DNA from 4 places in the Xenorhabdus sp. SGI 60 genome. Region 4 is predicted to be linked to each of the others. Evidence: predicted binding sites of a transcription regulator. Region 4 holds the regulator's gene; each other region holds the start of a gene.
The links. Region 4 encodes Fur, which represses iron uptake genes when iron is present. Its sites were predicted from a motif close to ATAATAATGAGAACNACTATCAA; they were not measured.
Positions count from the first base shown of each region.

Region 1: the regulator Fur is predicted to act here: its motif matches at 3,960-3,982, upstream of feoA (ferrous iron transporter A).
Region 2: the regulator Fur is predicted to act here: its motif matches at 2,021-2,043, upstream of ACSJJG_RS09045 (TonB-dependent hemoglobin/transferrin/lactoferrin family receptor).
Region 3: the regulator Fur is predicted to act here: its motif matches at 1,977-1,999, upstream of sodA (superoxide dismutase [Mn]).

Region 1 covers NZ_CP196860.1:127,720-133,654, forward strand. The annotation lists gene ACSJJG_RS00590 (FeoC-like transcriptional regulator) at 1,053-1,292, opposite strand; gene feoB (Fe(2+) transporter permease subunit FeoB) at 1,316-3,628, opposite strand; gene feoA (ferrous iron transporter A) at 3,703-3,930, opposite strand; gene ACSJJG_RS00605 (Tex family protein) at 4,323-5,935, opposite strand, start outside.
Region 2 covers NZ_CP196860.1:1,882,252-1,888,186, forward strand. The annotation lists gene ACSJJG_RS09045 (TonB-dependent hemoglobin/transferrin/lactoferrin family receptor) at 1-1,875, opposite strand, end outside; gene ACSJJG_RS09050 (3-deoxy-7-phosphoheptulonate synthase) at 2,171-3,217, opposite strand; gene ppsR (posphoenolpyruvate synthetase regulatory kinase/phosphorylase PpsR) at 3,375-4,238, opposite strand; gene ppsA (phosphoenolpyruvate synthase) at 4,429-5,935, shown strand, end outside.
Region 3 covers NZ_CP196860.1:44,327-50,261, forward strand. The annotation lists gene acs (acetate--CoA ligase) at 1-1,698, opposite strand, end outside; gene sodA (superoxide dismutase [Mn]) at 2,079-2,705, shown strand; gene yiiM (6-hydroxyaminopurine reductase) at 2,835-3,506, shown strand; gene trpS (tryptophan--tRNA ligase) at 3,567-4,601, opposite strand; gene ACSJJG_RS00220 (phosphoglycolate phosphatase) at 4,606-5,328, opposite strand; gene rpe (ribulose-phosphate 3-epimerase) at 5,328-5,935, opposite strand, start outside.
Region 4 covers NZ_CP196860.1:2,801,715-2,807,649, reverse strand. The annotation lists gene ACSJJG_RS12870 (beta-N-acetylhexosaminidase) at 1-1,651, shown strand, start outside; gene fur (ferric iron uptake transcriptional regulator) at 1,796-2,245, opposite strand; gene fldA (flavodoxin FldA) at 2,432-2,965, opposite strand; gene ybfE (LexA regulated protein) at 3,140-3,430, opposite strand; gene ACSJJG_RS12850 (type I secretion system permease/ATPase) at 3,684-5,879, opposite strand; partial or broken gene ACSJJG_RS12845 (HlyD family type I secretion periplasmic adaptor subunit) at 5,882-5,935, opposite strand, start outside.

The DNA.
Region 1 (5,935 bases), 2.7 Mb from region 4:
TACCTCGAAATTAACTGATTCAGACCATTCACCAGTAATAACATACGGCGTTCCATTAGGTTATTCCGCTAATACCAGTTACATTTTTTATAACTTATAACCTAATGATAATTAATCTTATTTGATAATGTTTGTTATAGGGAATTTATTCAAAAATGGATATATTATGTTATTTAATAGCAATTTTATTTATGATATTTGATATGTTTTTTTATTCTAACTGTGATTGTTAATTATTTTTTATATTTAAAAGAAACGTTAAAAAAACCATATTAGTGTCAATTTTAATGACTATTATTGCAATAATCAAAACAGATTAACACCCAGTTTTATCAACAATAAGTCATTTTCTACCATGGTTCTTTACCAGTCAATTTTTTAATTGATAAATAGATTTCATGAAGTCGCGCATTTAATGCGAGACTAATTGTTTTTTAAAATAACATACGGCGTTCCATTACATTTCTCTGTGACCAGTTACATTTTTTCAGTTATTTTTGACCAACATAGGTTTAATTTTGTTTCATAAACATCTTTGTTACCTCGAAATTAATGATTCAGACCAGATAATTTGTATTTTGATTCCTTAGAAAAATCATAAGAACAGGTGGAAAATCGGGTTATCGATTATAGCAATAATGCAGATAATTTACCGACAGCGTGTATATCATATGGATCAGTGAATTTATCATAAAGTTCATAGTTTATTACACCAGAAACGCTATATTTATACCCAACGTGGCGTTTTCTGCCTCCTTGTCAAAACCCCGGACTGTTGCTAACCAATTACCAATAGCCCACAGATGGCGATAGATAACCCGCGTTTTCTGCCTTAATGTCAAAACCCCGCGACTGTTGACCACCAAGAATGGATGATAATTTGTATTTTTGATTCCTTAGAAATTAATCATAAGAAAGGTGGAAAGATCGGGTTATGGATTATAGCAATAATGCAGATAATTTATCTAATTAACTTACCAAATAGCACCCCGTGGCGACCAATAACCCCGAGAGACTTATGCCGACAACGGGGTTATAAAGCCAGTAATGCCTTATTTTTTTATGGCAAGCTGATACGCCTTCGTGTCACATTTTTGTGTTTCCGGGCACTGCTTGCAGCCCCCGCTGAGGCAGGAGGAAGCATCCACTTCCTCCAGTTTACCCATTATGACAAGCTGCTTGAGCATGGCTTCTACCATTGGCAGCGGTGCTGAGAACTGATGGCTCAATGACCCGGCATCGGTACGCCCGTTGAGGGCAACAGCATCTCTGATTTTCAGCAGGTTAATCATTTATGGCTCCTCAGTGGCTCCGGCTAGTGACAGCTATTGTTTGAACATTCGCAACTATGGCCAGCAGCGTTGTTGAATGTCACAGTGACTCGGCTGCGTGCGCAGCGTAAACCAATAACTATCAGGATGTTAAACAGGATCACGGCCAGAATGGTGATCAGGCTACTTTGTGGATGAGCTGAAAACGTTGTGATTTGATAAAACAGGGCTGACAGAGAATAAGCGACGTTTAATCCCCACAGAATCGAGAATGTCATCCAGCCACGACTGGTTTCACGGGCAATGGCGCCCATCACGGAAACGCAAGGTACGTACAGCAACACGAAAATCAGGTAACTGTAAGCGGAAATGGCAGAGCCAAATTTGGCGCTCATTGTTCCCATAGAGCTGCGATCCATGTTGCCATCCCCTTTGCTGGCTTCAATCGGGTTAGAAAGTGCGCTCAAAGTGAAGGTTTCTTTCAGGCTATCCCACGTTTCTGCGACAGAATCTTTGAGTTGATCCAGTAAATTAAATTCATCTGGATTAAATGACTCTTGAGCAATGTTTTCTGCGGTATAGAGGGTATTTAGGGTTCCTACAACCACTTCTTTTGCCATCGCTCCAGTGATAAGTCCGACGGTGGCTTGCCAGTTATCGGAATGCACACCGATAGGTTGCAAAACAGGAGTGAGCACTTTACTGACGGAGGCCAGCGCCGATTGGTTGATATTGTCTACGGTCTTACCGGAGAAGGAGAAACTGTTCAGGGCACCAATCAACATGCTTGCTGCGACAATCACTTTACCTGCGCGTATGACAAAACCTTTCAGCCTTTGCCATGTCTGGAGCAGCAGGGTTTTGGTATGGGGAACGTGATAGACCGGCAGTTCCATGACAAATGGCGATGCTTCACCGCGCATTAGCGTGAATTTCAATAGCAGCCCTGTCAGGATGGCGATGACAATCCCCAGAATATACAGGGAGAAAACGATGCTTGCGCCGTCTTGGCCGAAGAAAGCCGCCGCAAAGACGGCAAAGATCGCCAACCTTGCCCCGCAAGACATAAACGGTGCCATCATGATGGTAATCAAGCGTTCACGAGGGGCATCCAATGTCCTTGAACCCATGACGGCTGGCACATTACAACCGAAGCCAACAATCAGGGGCACAAAGGATTTACCCGGCAGCCCCAAGGCTTGCATCAGCCTGTCCATGACAAATGCCGCCCGTGCCATATAGCCGGAATCTTCCAGAAAGGAGAGGAACAGGTACATCATGCCAATTTGGGGAACCAGCGGCAGTACGGTATTGATACCCCCACCAATACCTTGAGCAAGGAACACCGTTAACCAATGCGGGAAATGGAGAGTATGACCAATCCATTGCATTCCATCAATAAAAATGGCGGTGGAAGCGCCGTCAAAGATAGGCTGTAAAGCTCCCCCTATATTGATAGCCAGCACAAACATCAGGTACATGACAAACAGGAAGATAGGCAGACCCAACCAGCGGTTCAGAATAACGGCATCTAACGCTTGGGTCAGTTTGTTGGGGGTGGCTGTGCGGGTATCAATGACAGCCAGACAAATTTCACTGATGGTTTGATAGCGTGAGCCTGCAATGATGAGGTCAGGTTCTTCGATTTGTTGTTTTTGTAAGCGTTCGCTGCTTTCAGCCAGTTGTGCGTGAGTCAGGCCGGATACTCCACGGCTGTAAATATCCCCTTCCAGGACTTGTAAAGTCAGCCAGCGGCGCTGTTGTGGGGTGAATTTTTCTGCGATCTGGCTGGAAAGGTGGGAAATCTCCTGCAATAACGTATCAGGATAATTAACCTGTACAGGGCGGGTATGCTGAGGGTAATGGTCGATGGCTTTTTTGAGCGTATCTATCCCTGTGGCACGGGTTGAAACCAGTGGGATGACCGGACAGCCAAGGCGTTTTTCCAGTGCAGGAATATCAATATTGATGCGTTGATTTTGGGCGATATCCAGCATGTTCAGCGCAATGATGCAGGGAACACCCAGTTCAATCAATTGCAGTGAGAGATAAAGGTTACGTTCCAGATTAGACGCATCAACAACGTTGATCAGCATATCTGCTTCGCCACTGAGGATATAGTGGCAGGCGATTTGCTCATCAATGGAAGTTTGCTCAGAAATGGTGGTAAGGGAGTAAGTGCCGGGAAGGTCGACAAGTTCGATCTGATGGTTATTGGTGGTAAAGTGGCCGGTTTTGCGTTCTACGGTAACGCCAGCCCAGTTTCCCACGCGTTGGTGAGAGCCTGTAAGCTGGTTAAAAAGCGTTGTTTTGCCGGCATTGGGATTACCAATCAGGCCAATGGTTAATTGTTTCATTATACTTTCTGCCAATCAGGAAAGTGAATTTCGTACCTTAGTTATATTCAGTACCAAATTGACTTAGGGCCTTGCTAATTCAGATCTTCATGTAACATGAGAAATGCCAGGTCTTGTTTACGAAGGGTAAGGTTAACTCTGCGTGTTTCGATTTGTATTGGATCGCCTAATGGCGCGAAGCGAATGACCTGAAATGTTGAGCCAGGTAACATGCCGAGTGACAATAATTTTTGTCGGTAAGCTGGGGTAATCTTTGGAGAAAATCCCAGAATTTTATATCTACGTTCTGGAATAAGAACCATATAAATCTCCATTCTAATTGAAAAAATAAGTGATTATAAGAATTATTATCCTCAATAATGGAAGAACCACAAGAAAAAAGTATGGTAATTTCTCTGAATTATAGTTGTTAATGATAATAATACGCAATTGCGATGTTAGCCATTTATCCTGAATAATGTGGAAATGAATTGATATTAATCAAATTAATGTTTATTAAAATAAATTTTTATCAAGAAGGGGAATATTCGGATATTTTTTATTGATAAGCCCCGTTTAATAAACAAGGCTCATTGATTTCAATTTTATTATTAATTTAATAAATAATTTATTGGTATTTACTAACTAAGATCCTGAACTGACACAATTGAGCCAGTTCAGGAAATCATTTAAGCCATCTAACGTTTTTTATTAATTAACGTTTTTTGTTAAAAGCAGCGGCCAATGCATCACTCATGGCGCTGTTGGCTAAAGGCGCAGAACCTGAACGCGAAACAGGTCGATTTCTGCCATTACCGTTACGGTTATTGCGATCCTGGCGGTTACCTTCTTGGGCGCTACGGCGGGCTTGAGTTTCGCCTGGTTGCTCATCAAGACGCATGGTTAATGCAATACGCTTGCGGTTGAGGTCAACATCCATCACTTTCACTTTCACGATGTCACCTGTCTTGACGATGGTGTGTGGATCTTCCACAAAGCGATCGGATAAGGAAGAGATATGAACCAGACCATCCTGATGGACACCGATATCCACGAATGCACCAAAATTGGTCACGTTAGTTACCGTACCTTCCAAGATCATGCCTGCTTGTAGGTCGTTCATGGTTTCAACCCCATCGGCAAATGTGGCGGTCTTAAATTCAGGACGCGGATCGCGACCCGGTTTTTCCAACTCTTTCAGGATATCGGTAACAGTCGGAATGCCAAATTTTTCGGTCGTGAACTCTTGGGCGCTCAGGTTACGCAAATTAGCAGGGTTGCCCATCAGTTCAGGCAGTGTCTGCTGGGTTGTTGCCAGGATCTTCTCAACCACGGGATAGGCTTCTGGGTGAACCGTTGAAGCGTCCAGCGGGTTATCACCCTGATTAATGCGCAGGAAGCCCGCACATTGCAGGAAGGCTTTTGGTCCCAGACGGCTGACTTTCAATAATTGATTACGGTTGTCGAAACGACCGTTTTCATCGCGCCAGTTAACAATATTTTGGGCAACAGTGCGCGTCAGGCCAGCAACGCGAGTCAGCAAGGCAACAGAGGCCGTATTCAGGTCAACACCGACGCTATTTACACCGTCTTCAACCACGTTATCCAGTTTCTTAGCAAGCAGGGTCTGGCTAACATCATGTTGATATTGACCAACACCGATGGATTTGGGTTCTATTTTCACCAGTTCAGCCAGTGGATCTTGCAAGCGGCGGGCAATGGAGACGGCGCCACGCAAGGAAACATCCAAATCAGGGAATTCTAGTGCAGCCAATTCAGAGGCGGAATAGACAGAAGCTCCCGCTTCGCTGACCACTACTTTTTGTGCCGTGACGTCAGGATACTGTTTTTGCACGTTGACAAAGAAACGTTCTGTTTCACGGGATGCAGTACCATTGCCAATGGCAACCAACTCCACTTGGTGTTTGGTGCACAGCGCTGCGACGATAGCAGCCGCTTTGTTTTCCTGTCCGGTGTGCGGATAAATGGTATCGGTAGCAATCAGTTTGCCTGTCGCGTCAACAACGGCGACTTTTACGCCTGTGCGCAAACCCGGGTCCAGGCCCATTGTTGCACGCATACCCGCAGGCGCAGCCATCAGCAGGTCATTCAGGTTACGGGCGAATACGTTGATGGCCTCGTTTTCGGCTTTCTCACGCAGTGTACCCATCAGTTCGGTTTCCAGATGCAGCAGCACCTTGATGCGCCATGTCCAGCTCACCACGGCTTTGCGCCAATTGTCAGCCGGTGCATTGTTCAGGCGCAGGTTCAGGTGATCGGTAATAATTTGTTCGCAGTGGCTCTCTTTTGGTGCTTCCTCAAATTGTG
Region 2 (5,935 bases), 920 kb from region 4:
GCCTGCATATTGAGAAACCTTCCGACCGTATTCATCCCTATTGGTGCCATATACTCCTTTAACTTGGGTATGCTGGGTGAATTTACCGATCCATCCAATAGAGAAATCTGTGTCAGATAATGGAATATCTAAAGTGCTGGTTAGGGTATCAGGGCTGAGTGCTCCTATAGATACCCCAGTTTTTTCGTTCTTACCCGTTGTTCGGTTATAAGCAAGGTTCCAGGAGAACCAGTCAGAATCATACGTCATAGAAATATCCCAACCCCAAATTTTAGCTTTTGGAATATTGAAAGATGTCGTAAATCTCCTATCAGGTGTCACAGTGGAAGATATGTAATCTTTTGCCTGAGTATCAAAATAACTGGCTTTAAATTTCAGACCATCATTATTGGTTAAAACATCATCGAAACGTAGTCCGAAGCCATATTCCTGGGTTTCATTACTTTCAGGGCGTAGGTTTGGATTGGGTTTCCAGTAGTTTCCAGGAAAGTGTCTAGAATCGTTATACATTTCGCCCATAGTCGGGGAACGGAATGCCTGGGAATAAGAAGCAAATAGCATTGACCAATCTGTAGGGGTAATACTAATGGCGCCTTTTGATGACCATTTGTCGGCACTGATATCATCATATTTGCTATTTGTGGCTTTGTAATTGTCGTAACGTGTACCCACAATAAATGAAACAGGTAAATCACGCAGGGTCATTTCATCTTGAACCCAGCCAGATGCAAAACGGATATCGGCGTTGGGAAAACCTTCTACAATACGGCTACTTGGTTTTTGTTTTTGTTGATAGGCTTCACCACCATAGGTAAATTGGTGTGCAGCAAAGGCAGTACTTCCCAAATGGGAACGGTTTTCAAGTTTTATACCATAAGTTTCTTGTTTACGGCCTTCAAAGGCCTTGTCTTTGCTTCTGTTATTAATATTTATATCGGAATAATAAATATCTGCTCTGGCATTTAACCAGCTATATTTGGCTGGGTTTAATTGATAAGACAATTGAGCATCACGTTGTGTTGTGGTGCGGTCTAATCGTTCGTTTCCCTTGCCATAGATGGTTTGTGGATTTTTAGGCTCATGTGCCTCATTGCGGTAATAACGCAAGTTGCCGCTGAACTTTTGGTTGTCATCTATTTTCCAGACGCCTTTTACCAACGCATTACCGATGGATTCATCGTTATTTTCTGTTATGCCCTTTCCGAAACGGATATTGCCCGCATCACGGGTGCCAAATGCAACTAAACCATCAAGCTGTTCGGTTTTACCGAATGCAGCTCCCCCAAATCCCAGACTGTGGTCACCGCTCCCTGCGCGGCTAAAAACACGAAAACCCGTATTTTTGCCTTCTTCCAATAAATCAGCGGCATCTACTGTTTGATAGGCAATAACACCACCCAGGGCACCACTGCCATATAATAGTGCTGATGGACCACGGACAACTTCCACCTGCTTAATCAAAGCGGGATCGAGAAATACACCATTGAGGTGTCCGGTATTGCTCCCTTGCCGAATACCATCAACAAGAGTCAAAACCCCTTTTTGGGTATAACCCCGAATACTGATATCTTGTCCATTGGCACGACCAATACCAGCGATATCAACGCCCGGAATATTGCGCAGTAAATCATTTGCGTTGTCTGCAACCTGACTGCTGGCTGAATTGCCTTCAATGACTGTAACCATCATAGGGGCTTCAAAGCTGTCACGTTGGTTGCCAGTGGCGTAGACAGTTACAGTATCTTTGGAAGATTTCTCTTTCTTGGAATGTACTGTTTCCGAAGGTACTGTTGTGGCATACGCAGAAGATAAACTCGCGAAGATGAGTACACTTAATGTAGACAGTTTCAGGTTTAGTGATTTAATTAAAGTCATGCAAGTCAATTTCCATGGTGAAATAGCGTGTTCCTGTGGACACAATTTACTGATATATCACTGTTATTCAGCAGTGGGTTTGTTAGATTTTTTATTGCGTCAGAGTTGACCATCAATGCAATTGATTCATTGAATAACAATTATTCCGATATTGAGAATAATTATCGTTTCAATGGTGGTTAACTTCAAGTTATTTTTTCTATACCTGAAATTTTGAAGTAATATTTTGATTTAAAAAATTTTTTTTCGGATTATTGGCTCCCGAGAGTTGGGGGAGCCAAAATAAGGAAAGGATTCAGGAACGATTTCTCATGGCTTCGTCAAGAATATTGATAAATTCTTCCGTATCTTGCCAGCCGAGGCATGGATCAGTAATAGATTGGCCGTATGTTAACGTTCCTCCCTGGATAACTTTTTGAGTTCCTTCAACCAAAAAGCTTTCAGCCATAACACCAGCAATCGCTGTTGAGCCGGATTGGATCTGTTCACCAATATTTTTTGCTATATCCAATTGACGACGATGAATTTTCTGACAATTAGCGTGGCTGCAATCTACAATCAAACGTTCAGGTAAGTGAAATTCACGTAATTTATGGCAGGTTGCTGCAATATCTTCAGCACTGTAATTCGGTTTTTTCCCACCACGCATAATAATATGTCCATAGGGGTTGCCACTGGTTTGATAAATAGTCATCTGGCCGTTTTTATCTGGAGACAAAAACATATGCCTGGCTCGTACTGCACGTATTGCATCAATAGCGATAAGCGTATTACCATCCGTCCCGTTTTTAAAACCCACTGGGCATGACAAGGCAGAAGCCATTTCCCGGTGAATTTGGCTCTCTGTTGTTCTGGCGCCAATCGCTCCCCAACTGATTAAATCGGCAATGTATTGACCAGTGACCATATCCAGAAATTCTGTCGCCGTCGGGATACCTAATTCATTGATATCAATTAACAGCTTACGGGCAAGGGAGATCCCTCTATTAACCTGGCAAGAGCCGTCCAACATGGGATCTGAAATCAAGCCCTTCCAACCAACAACAGTTCTCGGTTTTTCGAAGTAAGTTCGCATCACGATTTCTAGATTTTGCTGGTATTTTTTGCGTAGGGTGCGTAAGCGAGAGGCATAATTAAGGGCGGCATCAGCATCATGAATGGAGCAGGGACCAATAATGACCAATAGACGTTGATCCTCGCCTGTTAGGATGGATTCAATGCGCTTTCGTGACAATGTCACATTTTGTAAGATTTTGTCTGATATAGGATATTGTTCTGCAAGTGCTTTAGGTGTGATCAGGCTATCAATGCGGTGGGTTCTTAACTCATCTGTTTTGTACATATACTTTCTTTCTCGGATTCTACTTCGTATTGTGACAGAGTCTGGAATAACTGGGGAATCACAATAACTCAACCCCCAGTAAATTCAACAGACAATCATGATATTTACGCGAGAAAGTGTCGTGAATAAATATTGTTAAACATGTTATGTTTTGAAATCAGAACATACGACGTTTTAATCCCATGCTGTCAATAATTTTGGCTGAAATCTCTTCGACAGAATAATTAGTGGTATTCAGGTAATTGATCTTATTTTTTCGAAATAAAGCCTCAACTTCAGCAATTTCAACCCGACATTGTCGTAATGAAGCATAACGGCTATTTTCACGCCGTTCTCCACGGATAGTAGCAAGCCTTTCTGGGCTGATCGTCAGACCAAATAATTTATGCTGAAAGGATTTTAAAGCAGCGGGTAACTGCAAATTATCCATATCATCTGCGGTAAAAGGATAGTTTGCAGCCTGAATACCAAATTGCATGGCAAGATAGAGGCTGGTGGGTGTTTTTCCACACCGAGAGACGCCAAGTATAATGACTTGAGCCTGATCAAGATTACGTAATGAAATACCATCATCATGGGCGAGAGTGTAATCAATGGCAGCAATACGTGCATCATATTGCCCCAGATTTTTTTTCGATAAGCCGTGAGTTCGGTGTAATTCGGGTTTGGGTTCCAGGCCAATTTCTTGCTGTAATGGTGCAACTAATGTTTGAACAATATCCTGACAAAATCCGTTACTGCGGGTAATAATGCTTTTCACTTCATCCGAGATGATGGAATAAAAAACTAATGGTTTGATTTGGGTTTGCTGATATATCGCGTTTATTTGATCTCTGACTTCCTCTGCTCTGGCTTTGCTCGTCACGAAAGGTAAGGTATAGGAAGTAATAGTAATTGGAAATTGGGATAACACAGCATGGCCTAAAATTTCTGCGGTGATTGCCGTTCCATCAGAAATAAAAAATACGCTGCGTTCCAGTATTTCATTTTCCGCTGTTTGGGAAGGATGGATTTCTATCATTGTCTCTCTTCTTTTATCGTTATGCCCTTGGATTTTTTCCAGAATTATACCCGTAAAAAAATAATATTGTTGGGTTGATCGATTCACCTTTCTATATCTGGCAAGACAATGTGCTAGGCTATTTCCTGCTGTGAAGTGCAGCTTTAATTTTCCGATTTGTACCTCCGAATGTAAAAAAGGATAGTTTCTAATGTCCAATAGTGGCCTCACCCCAAGCAATGTGCTCTGGTATAACCAATTAGGTATGAATGACGTTAATCGGGTTGGTGGTAAAAACGCCTCGCTGGGCGAGATGATCACCAATCTGGCTGAACTTGGCGTGTCTGTTCCCAATGGTTTTGCTACAACTGCACAGGCATTTAATGATTTTCTGGAACAAAGTGGTGTGAACCAGCGTATTTATCAATTGCTGGATGAAACCAATGTTGATGATGTCAATCAGTTGGCTAAAACTGGCGCACAGATCCGTCAGTGGGTGATTGATACGCCATTTACGGCTCAACTTGAAAAAGATATTCGTGATGCCTATCTGCAATTGTCTGAAGGCGAGCCTGATGCCTCTTTCGCTGTGCGCTCTTCTGCAACTGCGGAAGATATGCCGGATGCTTCTTTTGCTGGACAGCAAGAAACTTTCTTGAATGTGCAAGGCATTGATGCGGTGATGGTGGCTATCAAGCATGTCTTTGCATCACTTTTTAATGATCGTGCCATTTCTTACCGTGTCCATCAAGGTTATGACCACCGAGGTGTTGCACTTTCTGCGGGTATACAGCGCATGGTGCGTTCTGATTTGGCTTCGTCTGGGGTGATGTTCACGATTGATACTGAATCAGGTTTTGATCAGGTTGTGTTCATTACATCAGCTTATGGTTTGGGGGAGATGGTTGTGCAGGGGGCAGTAAACCCTGATGAATTTTATGTCCACAAACCGACGTTGAAGAACAATCGCCCGGCAATAGTGCGCCGTAATCTTGGCTCTAAAAAAATACGTATGATTTATGCAGATAGCAAAGAGCATGGCAAGCAAGTGCGTACGGAAGCTGTATCAGAGGAATTGCGCAATCGTTTCTCTTTGGTTGACAGTGAAGTGGAAGCGTTGGCCAGACAGGCTTTGTTGATTGAGAAGCATTATGGTCGTCCGATGGATATCGAGTGGGCGAAAGATGGGCGTAATGGCAAGTTATATATTGTGCAAGCCCGTCCTGAAACTGTCCGATCAAATCAGCAGGTAATGGAACGTTACCAACTCAATGAGCAAGGTAATGTATTGGTAGAAGGTCGAGCAATTGGGCATCGTATCGGCGTTGGAACAGTCAAAGTTATCCACAATCTGAGTGAAATGGATCGCATTCAAGTGGGAGATGTATTGGTCACTGACATGACTGATCCGGATTGGGAACCGATCATGAAAAGAGCAGCAGCTATTGTCACTAATCGTGGAGGACGTACCTGTCATGCCGCCATTATTGCTCGTGAGCTGGGTATTCCTGCCGTTGTTGGTTGTGGTGATGCGACTGAACGTCTACAAGAAGGTCAACAGGTAACGGTTTCTTGTTCGGAGGGTGATACAGGTTACGTTTATCAGCATAAACTAGATTTCAGTGTTCAGAGTTCCCAAATTGATAAACTGCCGGAATTGGATGTGAAGATCATGATGAATATAGGCAATCCTGATCGCGCATTTGATTTCGCTTGTT
Region 3 (5,935 bases), 2.8 Mb from region 4:
AACTAGCGTGACGTAGGCGTAAATAGCTTGTCCTTTGATATGATGGGGGATACCAACAACGGCAGCTTCAGCGATTTTGGGGTATGCAACTAAGGCTGATTCAATTTCTGCGGTTCCCAAACGATGGCCTGAAATATTCAGAACATCATCAACACGGCCAGTGATCCAGTAATAGCCATCTTCATCACGTCGAGCGCCATCGCCACTGAAATACATTCCCTTGAAAGTGGAAAAATAAGTCTGTTCAAAACGCTCATGATCGCCATACAAAGTTCGTGCCTGTGCTGGCCAGGAATCCGTGATAACCAGGTTGCCTTCACTCACACCCGCTAAAATTTCTCCAGAATTATCAACCAAGGCCGGACTAATACCAAAAAATGGCAGAGTGGCGGAGCCTGCTTTGAGATCGGTAGCGCCTGGTAGCGGTGTGATCATGAATCCACCGGTTTCGGTTTGCCACCATGTATCTACGATAGGACATTTACTGTTGCCTATTTTTTTGTAGTACCATTCCCATGCTTCTGGGTTAATGGGTTCGCCCACAGAACCCATAATGCGCAAGGATGTACGCTTAGTCCCTTCTATGGCTTTATCACCTTCGGCCATCAATGCCCTGATGGCGGTTGGCGCAGTATAAAGAATATTAACTTTATGCTTATCAACCACCTGACAAAGACGGTTAACATCGGGATAGTTGGGGACACCTTCAAACATTAACGTCGTGGCACCACAAGACAAAGGCCCATATAGCAGGTAGCTATGCCCTGTTACCCAGCCTATGTCGGCTGTACACCAGTAAATCTCCCCTGGTCGATAATCAAACGTGTATTTAAACGTTAAAGATGCGTAGACTAAATAACCACCAGTCGTATGCAGGACACCTTTAGGTTTACCTGTAGAGCCTGAAGTATAAAGAATGAATAATGGATCTTCGGCACCTATTTCTTCAGCAGGACACTCAGCACTCACACTCTCGGTCAGTTCATGCCACCATAAATCACGATTGTTATTCCAGTTTTTGGTATTTCCGGTACGTCTGAAAACAACCACATTAGTTACACTAGTAACGTCAGAATGGTTCAGAGCCTCATCGACATTTTTTTTCAACGGGATTGTGCGGCCCGCTCGCAAGCCTTCATCTGCGGTAACCATGAGTTTAGCGTTGGAATCGATAACTCGGCCTGCGATGGCATCAGGAGAGAAACCACCAAAAATTACGGAATGGATCGCTCCGATACGGGCACAGGCCAACATTGCGACGGCGGCTTCTGGCACCATTGGCATATAGATAGCAACAATATCGCCTTTTTTGATCCCCAGTTTTTTCAACACATTAGCAAATTGGCAGACGTCATGATGTAATTCTCGATAGGTAACATGGCGGGATTCTGCGGGATTATCTCCTTCCCATATAATGGCGGTTTGATCACCACGCTCTTGCAAATGGCGATCAAGACAGTTGGCACTTAAGTTCAGGGTGCCATCTTCAAACCAGCGGATGCTGATATGCCCAGGATCGAAAGAGGTATTTTTGACCTTGGTGTAAGGCTTAATCCAGTCAACTACTTTACCTTTTTCACCCCAGAAGCCCTCTGGGTCTTGCAATGACCTTTGATAGTCATGTAGGTACTGTTGCTTGCTTATCAGGGCCGTATCTGCAATATCAGCAGGAATAAGATGCTTGATTATTTGAGTCATATTTTTATCTCCTTGCAATTGTTAATACTATGTCAAAACAAGGTTAACTAAAGTGTAAGAAGAATTTTTGTTTCTTTTTTGCGCGGAAGATCACGCAATAAAGAGAATGAATTTTATGGAATGATCATTTAATGCTGTAGATTTAAGCAATGCTAAGTAATGAGTTTATTATTTTTATTGGATTTATATTCTGTTATTTAAGTTAATTATTGATATTTTTATCTATGAAGAGGCATGAAATGTGAGTGTATAAAGAAAACCATAGCGATATTATGGAATTGATAATCATTTTCATTATTGTTCAATTCACTATAATAATCATGCTGTTCACAAGGTGTGAGCTTTATATATTCTAAATTCTAAACAACTGGAGATATGATATGAGCCATTCATTGCCTTCTCTACCTTACTCCTATGATGCGCTAGAGCCTCATTTCGATAAACAAACGATGGAAATTCACCATACTAAACACCATCAGACATATGTTACTAATACGAATACTGCTCTGGAAACCTTCCCAGAATTAAGCAAACTTGATATTAATGATCTCATTCAGCAGCTTGATAAAATTCCAGCCGATAAACGCACTTTTATTCGCAACAATGCGGGTGGTCACTCAAACCATAGCCTGTTTTGGAAGGGTTTAAAATTAGGCACAGTATTGGATGGTGCCTTGAAAACCGCGATTGAGCGTGATTTTGGCAGTATCGACAGTTTCAAGGAAAAATTTGAACAAGCGGCCGCAACTCGCTTTGGTTCTGGCTGGGCTTGGTTGGTACTGAAAGAAGATGGCAAACTCGCAGTTGTTTCAACAGCCAATCAGGATAGCCCACTAATGGGTGAAGAAATAGCCGGTGCTTCTGGTTACCCGATTGTGGGTCTGGATGTATGGGAACATGCTTATTACCTGAAATATCAGAATCGTCGCCCTGATTACATCAAAGCATTTTGGCATGTAGTAAACTGGGATGAAGCGGCGAAACGTTACGAAGAAAAAACGAAATAATCTTCTAATTAGTTTTTCACAAGAATGCTGGCCATCGCTGTGACCAGCATTTTTATTGCCTGTAATCTTGGCTATTATGCCAGGATAATACGTGTTCATCTTCACCAGCTCATTGAGAGGGAATAAAGAATGTATTATCCACAAATATATAGAGGAAAAATATCATCGTCAGAAACACTGGGTTTCAGTGCGATCAATAAACTGGTGGTGAATGGTCGTCTACAGCTAACCTCTCTTGGGTTAGAAGGCGATGAACAAGCGGAAACTCGTTTTCATGGTGGAGTTGATCGTGCGCTTTGCCATTATCCAAGAGAGCACTACCTATTTTGGAAAAGGCAATTTCCTGAATTGATGGAATTATTTGTCTCTCCCTTGTTTGGTGAGAATATATCCACAGAAGGAATGACAGAAGATAATGTCTATATTGGTGATATTTTCCAATGGGATGAAGCTCTGATTCAAGTAACTCAACCACGCTCTCCTTGTTATAAACTCAATTTTATTACAAACATCAGTGAGTTTGCTGCGATAATGCAAAATAATGGGCGTTGTGGTTGGTTATATCGTGTTATCTCTCCGGGTTTGGTTAATGCTGGTGAACCGATAAAACTGTTAAGCCGTAATAGCGATGTTTCTGTTAAGGAAGCCATTTCCATTGCTTTTCATAATCCATTTGATGAAGAGCTGTTTCGTCGTTTAATGGGGGCTGCTGGGCTGTCTGCCAGTTGGAATCTAACGATGCAAAAGCGCATATTGCATGGAAAAATCGAGAATTTTAATCGTCGTTTATTTGGTCATTAAGGAATCTATATGCCAAAGGGGGAAATGGGATACCCTTTGGCATTCATATAAGGTCGTCTGTTACGGATGAGCTATCAAACCTACCGCTTCATAGACTTTATCCAAGGTTGCCTGGGCACGAGCCTGAGCCTTTGCCGCACCTTCTGCCATGATTTGGTTAAGTAAAGCTTCATCGTTACGGAAATGATGGAAACGTTCCTGTAAGCCTGTCAGCATTTCACTTACAGCCTCTGCGACGGCTCCTTTCAAATGACCGTACATTTTACCTGCAAACTCGGTTTCTAATTCAGGAATAGTTTTACCTGTTACACCCGCGAGGATATCCAGTAAGTTGGAAACGCCGGGTTTGTTTTCCTGATCATAACGTACGCAAGGTGGCTCGTCAGAATCGGTAACCGCACGTTTAATTTTCTTGGCGACAGATTTAGGGTCTTCCAGCAGGGCAATGACGTTATTGCGGTTATCATCCGACTTCGACATTTTCTTGCTCGGATCTTGCAATGACATTACGCGGGCGCCACCTGTTGGAATGAATGGCTCTGGAACAGTGAAAATATCGCCGTATAAAGCGTTAAACCGCAGCGCCAAATCACGGGTTAATTCAAGGTGTTGCTTCTGGTCAATACCCACAGGGATCTGATTAGCCTGATAAAGCAAAATATCAGCAGCCATTAGAACCGGATAATCAAACAGGCCCGCATTGATATTTTCTGCATGACGGGCTGATTTATCCTTGAACTGAGTCATGCGGCTAAGTTCACCGAAATAAGTGTAGCAATTCAGCACCCAGCTTAACTGAGAATGTTGTGGAACATGTGACTGAACGAAGATGGTGCTTTTCTTTGGATCAATACCACAGGCAAGGTAAAGTGCCAGCGTATCCAGCGTGCGTTTTTTCAGTTCATTGGGATCTTGACGCACAGTAATGGCATGCTGGTTAACGATGCAATAGATGCAATCGTATTCATCTTGCATTTTAACCCACTGACGTAACGCCCCCATATAGTTACCGATGGTCAATTCACCGGAGGGTTGTGCGCCGCTGAATACAATAGGTTTTTGGGAGTTTGGTTTCATTGCAGTGGGTTCATTCATTTTATTAAGCTTCCTGTATTTTCAGACTGGATAATGGGTTCAAAGTGGATAGTCCAATAATTGGGAGTAAATCCGAAAAATGGTCCAATACATAATTTGGGTGGCTTGATGCTATCGACTCTCCATAGTTATATCCATAGGTTAAGCCAATACACGGGCAACCAGCGGCTTGTGCCGCCAAAATATCATTACGGGAATCGCCAACAAAAAGCAATTCTTCTTTATGCAAACCAAACATACCCATTGTTAGATAGAGTGGTGCGGGATGAGGCTTTTTCTCTTTAACATCGTCACCGCCCAGTATTAATGAAAAGTATTCACTGATACCTAATGATTCCAGTAATGGAGCAATAAAAGGGGTTGGTTTGTTCGTAACAATCGCCATCGGCAAATGGTATTTTGCCAGTTCTGCCAACGTCTCTTTTACCTGGGGAAACAGTTGGCTGCCTGTGGTTACACTGGTTTCATAAAATTTATCAAACAGCTTGCGTGTTTCGCTATGCAATTCGGCAGACAGTTCTGCTCCAGCCCACTTTAATGCGCGTTCAACCATGACATCAGCACCATTGCCTATCCAGACGGTGACGTGTTCTTTGCCCGCAGCGGGTAAGCCTTTGGCCATCAAAGCCTGATCCAAAGCATCTGCCAGACCACCGGCACTGTCCACCAGTGTGCCATCCAAATCAAATGCAATGGCACGAATTCCTTTTACGACGTCATTTTTCATTATGCTACCTTCGATAATTCGCGGCGCATCTCATCAATAACTGCTTTATAATCTGGCTGACTGAAAATAGCAGAACCGGCAACGAACATATCTGCGCCAGCTTGAGCCGCCTCAGCAATATTATTGGGTTTGATACCACCATCAACTTCAAGATGGATATCGTATCCGCTGTCATCAATGATTTTGCGTACCTGATGCAATTTTTTCAGTGTTTCTGGAATGAAAGACTGACCACCGAAACCTGGGTTAACAGACATCAGCAGGATTACATCCAATTTATCCAATACATAATCAAGATAGCTAAGCGGGGTTGCTGGGTTGAAGACCAAACCCGCTTTGCAGCCATGTTCCTTGATAAGTTGCAGTGTGCGATCGACATGCTCACTCGCTTCAGGATGGAAAGTAATATAGGTTGCACCAGCCTTGGCAAAATCAGGAATAATGCGATCAACCGGTTTTACCATTAAGTGAACATCAATTGGCGCAGTAATGCCATAGTCGCGCAGTGCCTGGCAGACCATTGGACCAATCGTCAAATTTGGCACGTAATGGTTATCCATGACATCAAAGTGCACAACATCAGCGCCTGCTGCCAGAACCTTAGCGG
Region 4 (5,935 bases):
CGTGTTCCTTGATGTTGGACGAAATTTTCATAGTAAAGAAGCTGTCCTGCGTCTGCTTGATCAAATATCCCACTATAAGCTGAACAAGTTCCATTTCCATTTGAGTGATGATGAAGGCTGGCGTTTGGAAATACCAGGCTTACCGGAGTTGACAGAAATCGGCAGTCAACGTTGTCATGATCTGAGTGAGACTCAATGCTTATTGCCGCAATTGGGATCAGGGCCAGATAGCAACAATATGGGAAGTGGTTATTTTAGCCGTCAGGATTATATTGATATTCTGAATTATGCCAAAGCCCGCCAGATAGAAGTGATCCCAGAAATTGATATACCTGCCCATGCTCGTGCCGCAGTGATGTCGATGGAAGCGCGTTATAAGAGACTTATGGCACAAGGCAAAAAGCAGGAAGCCAATGAGTATCGTCTGCTTGATCCGACAGATACCTCGAATACAACTTCCGTGCAATTCTATGATCGCCACAGTTATCTTAACCCGTGCATGGACTCTTCAAAGCGGTTTGTCGATAAAGTGATTAGCGAAATTGTTGCCATGCATAACGAGGCCGGTCTGCCGTTAAATACATGGCATTTTGGTGGGGATGAGGCGAAAAATATTCGTTTGGGCGCTGGATATCAGGATAAAGATGGAGTGATTGTGCCAGATAAGGGGATTATCAACCAGAAAATTGAAAACAAGCCGTGGGCAAAATCTCAGGCTTGTCAGAAAATGATAGCGCAAGGTGTCATTAAAGAGGTTGATGAACTTGCCAGCTACTTTGCCATTGAAGTTAGCAAAATCGTCAATAACCATGGTATCAGCACCATGCAGGCATGGCAGGATGGCCTGAAACATGCCAAATCGGCAAAAGATTTCGCCACTAAACATGTTGCGGTGAACTTTTGGGATACCCTGTATTGGGGAGGTTATGATTCTGCCAATGACTGGGCGAATAAGGGCTATCAAGTTGTGGTTTCCAGCCCTGATTATATCTATCTGGATATGCCATATGAAGTTCATCCGAAAGAGCGGGGCTACTATTGGGCGACCCGCTTTAATGATGAGGCGAAAATTTTCAGCTTTGCCCCGAACAATATGCCACAAAATGCTGAAACCTCGATGGATCGTGATGGCAATTACTTTAATACCCATAGTAATAAACGCTGGCCGGGGGCTTATGGTATGTCGGGGCAATCGTGGAGTGAAACCGTGCGTACCGATGAACAAATGGAATATATGATCTATCCACGCTTACTGCCGCTGGCGGAACGGGCATGGCATCAGGCGGAGTGGGAGCAGAATTATCAGCATGGCAGGGAATATAAAGGCGGAATAACGCATTATGTTGATACGGCTCTCCTGCAACAAGACTGGGAACGCTTTGCCAATCTGATAGGGCAGCGAGAACTGGCTAAACTGGATAGAGCGAAAATTTTCTATCGTTTGCCTGTACCTGGCGGCAGAATTGTTTCAGGAACACTGGAAGCGAATATCGCATTACCGGGGGTGGTTATTCAATACTCATTGGATAATGGAAAAACATGGCAGGATTATAATGACAGACAGCGGCCTCATGTCAGCGGCAATGTGAAAATTCGTTCTGTCAGTACTGATGGAAACCGTTTTAGCCGCATAGATGAAGTTAAATTCTAACGATTCTTTGAGGTATGAGGGCAATAAATTGATAAAGCAACCTGCCGATTAGCTTGATAATTATTCGGCAGGTTGCTTATTCAGATGAATAAATTCAGATGAATAAATAGTGGAGCGAATTACTTTATTGTCAGCGCTTGTTTATCATGCTTTTGCATCATGAAGCGAGCTTTCTTTGCGGCAATCACCATCAGCACAGTGACCATATAAATAAAGACTGTGGTTTGAAAGCTTAATTCCATAGCGTTCAGCGATGTTTTTCTGACGCTCTTCAATGAATTCATCACTAAATTCAATGACCTTACCGCAGTCGAGACAAATCAGATGGTCATGATGTTGCTGCTGGGTGAGTTCAAAAACCGATTTGCCGCCTTCAAAATTGTGGCGTGTGACAATGCCAGCATCATCGAACTGGTTCAACACACGATAGACAGTGGCGAGGCCAATCTCTTCACCGATATCAATCAGTTTTTTGTAGAGATCCTCCGCACTGACATGATGGCATTCTGGGTCCTGTAGCACTTCCAGAATTTTCAGTCGTGGAAGTGTTACTTTAAGTCCAGCATTTTTCAATGCTTTATTGTTGTCGGTCATGCGGATTCAGTCCTGTAACTTGAGTTAAGTGTACTTATGATACTTGGGGGTATCGTGAGGGAATCATGATTCTGTTTCACGTTGCTGATTATAGGCATGGATATTAAAAATGAAAACCATGCCTATTCATATATCATGACACATTATGCAAGAATAATCCTGCCTGAAAGGGCTTTTCTCTTCTTATTAAGCGCCTAGAATCTCTGACAGACTCATTTCAGCCTTGATCTGTTGTACCCAGCTTTCAACGCGCTCATCCGTCAATTCTGGTTGACGATCTTCATCAATGGCCAATCCAATAAAGTGGTTATCGTCGACCATGCCCTTAGAGGCTTCAAAGTGATATCCTTCGGTTGGCCAGTGGCCCACAATAATGGCACCACGAGGTTCGATAATATCACGAATGGTACCCATAGCATCACAGAAGTACTCTGCATAATCTTCCTGATCACCACAGCCGAACAAAGCAACCAGTTTTCCTTCGAAATTGATCTCTTCCAGTGTTGGGAAGAAATCATCCCAGTCACACTGGGCTTCGCCGTAATACCAGGTTGGGATGCCAAGCAACAAGATATCGAAGGCTTCAATGTCTTCTTTGCTGCTTTTGGCAATATCGTGGACTTCAGCAACATCAGCACCGCCCAATTTTTCTTGGATCATTTTGGCGATGTTCTCTGTGTTGCCTGTATCGCTGCCGAAGAATATACCTATTATTGCCATAAAATGGGTTAACCTCTTGTTTTATTTGTGTATTAAATCTATACACATCACGCTGAAATCAGCTAGAAAAATGTCAGTTTCAGTAACATGAAAAGCGTTATTTTGACCAAACATCCATGACAAATCTGTCAGATTTGTGTGGTGACACCGCTTCATTGTGTTTAATAAAAGCCGTTAGTCGGCAAGGTGATTTTTTTCTGTCAGTTGGGCTAATAACATTTGTTCAATCAATTCACTGCGGCTAATGTTGCGCTGTTTTGCCAGATGGTTTAGTGCATCAACGGCATCTTCATTAAGTTTGAGTTCCACTCGACGCAATCCTCTGACTTTATCTCGTCGCAACTGGTTGCGTTTATTGATCCTAAGCTGTTCATCCCTGGACAGCGGATTTGTTTTAGGTCGCCCGGGCCTGCGTTCATCTGCGAACAAATCCAGTGTGGTGCGATCAGTTTGTTCTTTTGCCATAAATTCAATTGATAATGGGCGTGTACCAATAATATAGCGGGCAATAATACCTTAGCTGGACGCGTGTCGCTACTAGTTGATGAGAGAGATTGTTGGAATGGCTCAAACGACATTTACATTTAGGATGAACCCCTGACCCGAATGATAGTCGGGTTACTGTTCTTAGTGAGTGGTGAGAGAGACTTGCTTCATAATGAAATGAATTCTAAAGCGAAACAAGTCTCATATTTTCAATAAATTTCTTTTTCAGTCATCACTTTGTTTGTTGATACCAAAGTTGTGCATATAAGCCATTTTGCTGTACCAGAGCATCATGTGAACCTGATTCAGCTATTTTTCCTAAATCTAAAACGAAAATCTTATCGGCATGGCGGATAGTATTTAGTCGGTGAGCAATGCTGATCACCGTTCGGTTTCGGCATATCTCAGCCATATTGCTCATGATGGCAGCTTCGGATTCATAATCCAGTGCGGAAGTGGCTTCATCAAGGATCAAGATTTTGGGGTCATTCAGTAATGCCCTTGCCAAAGCGATACGCTGTCGTTGCCCGCCAGAAAGATTGCCCCCTTTTTCTCCCACCGGATGCGCGAATTTATGTGGAAACGCATTGATAAAATCCACTGCGCCCGCCAAGATTGCCGCCCGATAGACTTCCTCATCACTGGCATTGGGCTTACACAGACGAATGTTATCCGCAATGCTGCCGGAAAACAGAATGCTCTCCTGCAAGACCACGCTCATGTTACGGCGCAGTGATACCGGATCGGCAATCGCTAAATCCATTCCATCCACCAAAACCTGACCGTGTTGTGGCACATATAACCGCTGCAACAAGCGGGTCAGTGTACTTTTGCCGGAACCCGATGGCCCTGTAATACCAATAAATTCTCCGGCTTTAATTTCCAGTGACAGATTTGCCAACACTTCCGGCGTATCTGCATGGTAACGGAAGCGTATATTGCGGAATTCAATCTGGCCGGCCAGTTCGGGTGCTGATGCCAGCCCTTGTTTACTGCTTTCCATTGGCTCATCAAGAATATCACCCACCCGCCGCAGAGCGATCAGGGTATGCTGAAAATCTTGCCAGACTTGTGCCAGTCTCAGGATGGGTTGGGTAACATGTCCCGCCAGCATATTAAAAGCAATTAATCCGCCAGGGGACAGATCTCCATCAAGCACGCCACGGACTCCCCACCACAAAAGCAGAGCGGCAACCACTTTTTGGATTAGCTCAATCCCTTGCCCTGCGGCAAGTCCGCTTTTTTGGGCCGTAAAGCGTTGGATTAACTGCTGGCTCAATACCTTTTGCCATTGATGCAAAAAGCGTTTTTCTGTCGCAGTGGTTTTGATGGTTTCAATACCCGTGACTGCTTCTGTCAGGAAGCTGGTAGCATTGGCATCGGCTTCATACTCTTTTTCTACCTTGCGTCGAATGATGGGACCGACGGTGATCCATAACAAGAAATAGAGAGTGAGCGAACTGATGACAATCCATGTCAGCAGGGAGGAGTAATGAAACATCACGCCCAGAAACAGAATGATAAAAATCAGGTCAAGCAATAGCATAAGAGTAGAGCCGGTCAAAAACTGGCGGATCTGCGCCATCTCCCGCACTCTGGCGATGATTTGTCCTGTTTGCCGTTGCTTGAAATAGGGCAGGGGTAATCCTACGAGATGGCGATACAGTCTGCCGGAAAGTTCGGCATTGATTTGGCTGGCCATATGTCCAAACACGGTATTACGCAGGAAACCATACAGAGGTTCGGCCAATGCCAGCGCCAGCATCGCCATACCCAGCACATGCAGGCTGGAAATACTCCGCCCAACCAGCACCTTATTGATGACATTTTCAAATAATAAAGGTGCCGCCAGTGCAAAAAGTTGCAACACGATGGCAAACAGAAAAATGTCCCGTAACTGATTTTTTTGCCTGAAAACAGAGGGATAAAACCAGCTCAGGCCGAATTTGATTTGCTGCTTGGTGAGGGATTTATCCGCCACCAACAGCACCTTGAATTCACTGCGATTTGTTTGCTCACCGGGCATCGGATAGGCCAATGCACACACTTTATGTTTGCCGGTGGTGGGATCGAATATTGTAAATGCGTCAGGACGGATTTCTGATAGCACCCACCAACGCTGATCCAATTCAACCAATGCAGGTAAAGGCAATGTAGCAACGGTATCGGGTGTCAGCAGTTCAAACTTGCTGCGTAGCCCAATGGCATCCGCTGCTTCACGTAGCTGTGGATCTGTCAGCGCCAGAGAATCTACACCCAGAATATGGTGCAGTTGCCCGACAGAAGCCACCTTGTGGAACTGTTTCCCTAAATGGGCGATACAATCCAGCGCATAATTGTTTGCATTGATATCGCTATTTATACCGATTGCGTTGTCGTTTTTTTGGTCTGCCTCTGTATTACAGGTGAAGGAAAAGGTGTCAGTCATGATTATTTTTCTCTTAACGCTTCAGATTGATATTCCTGAATCGGGCTGAGCAGATA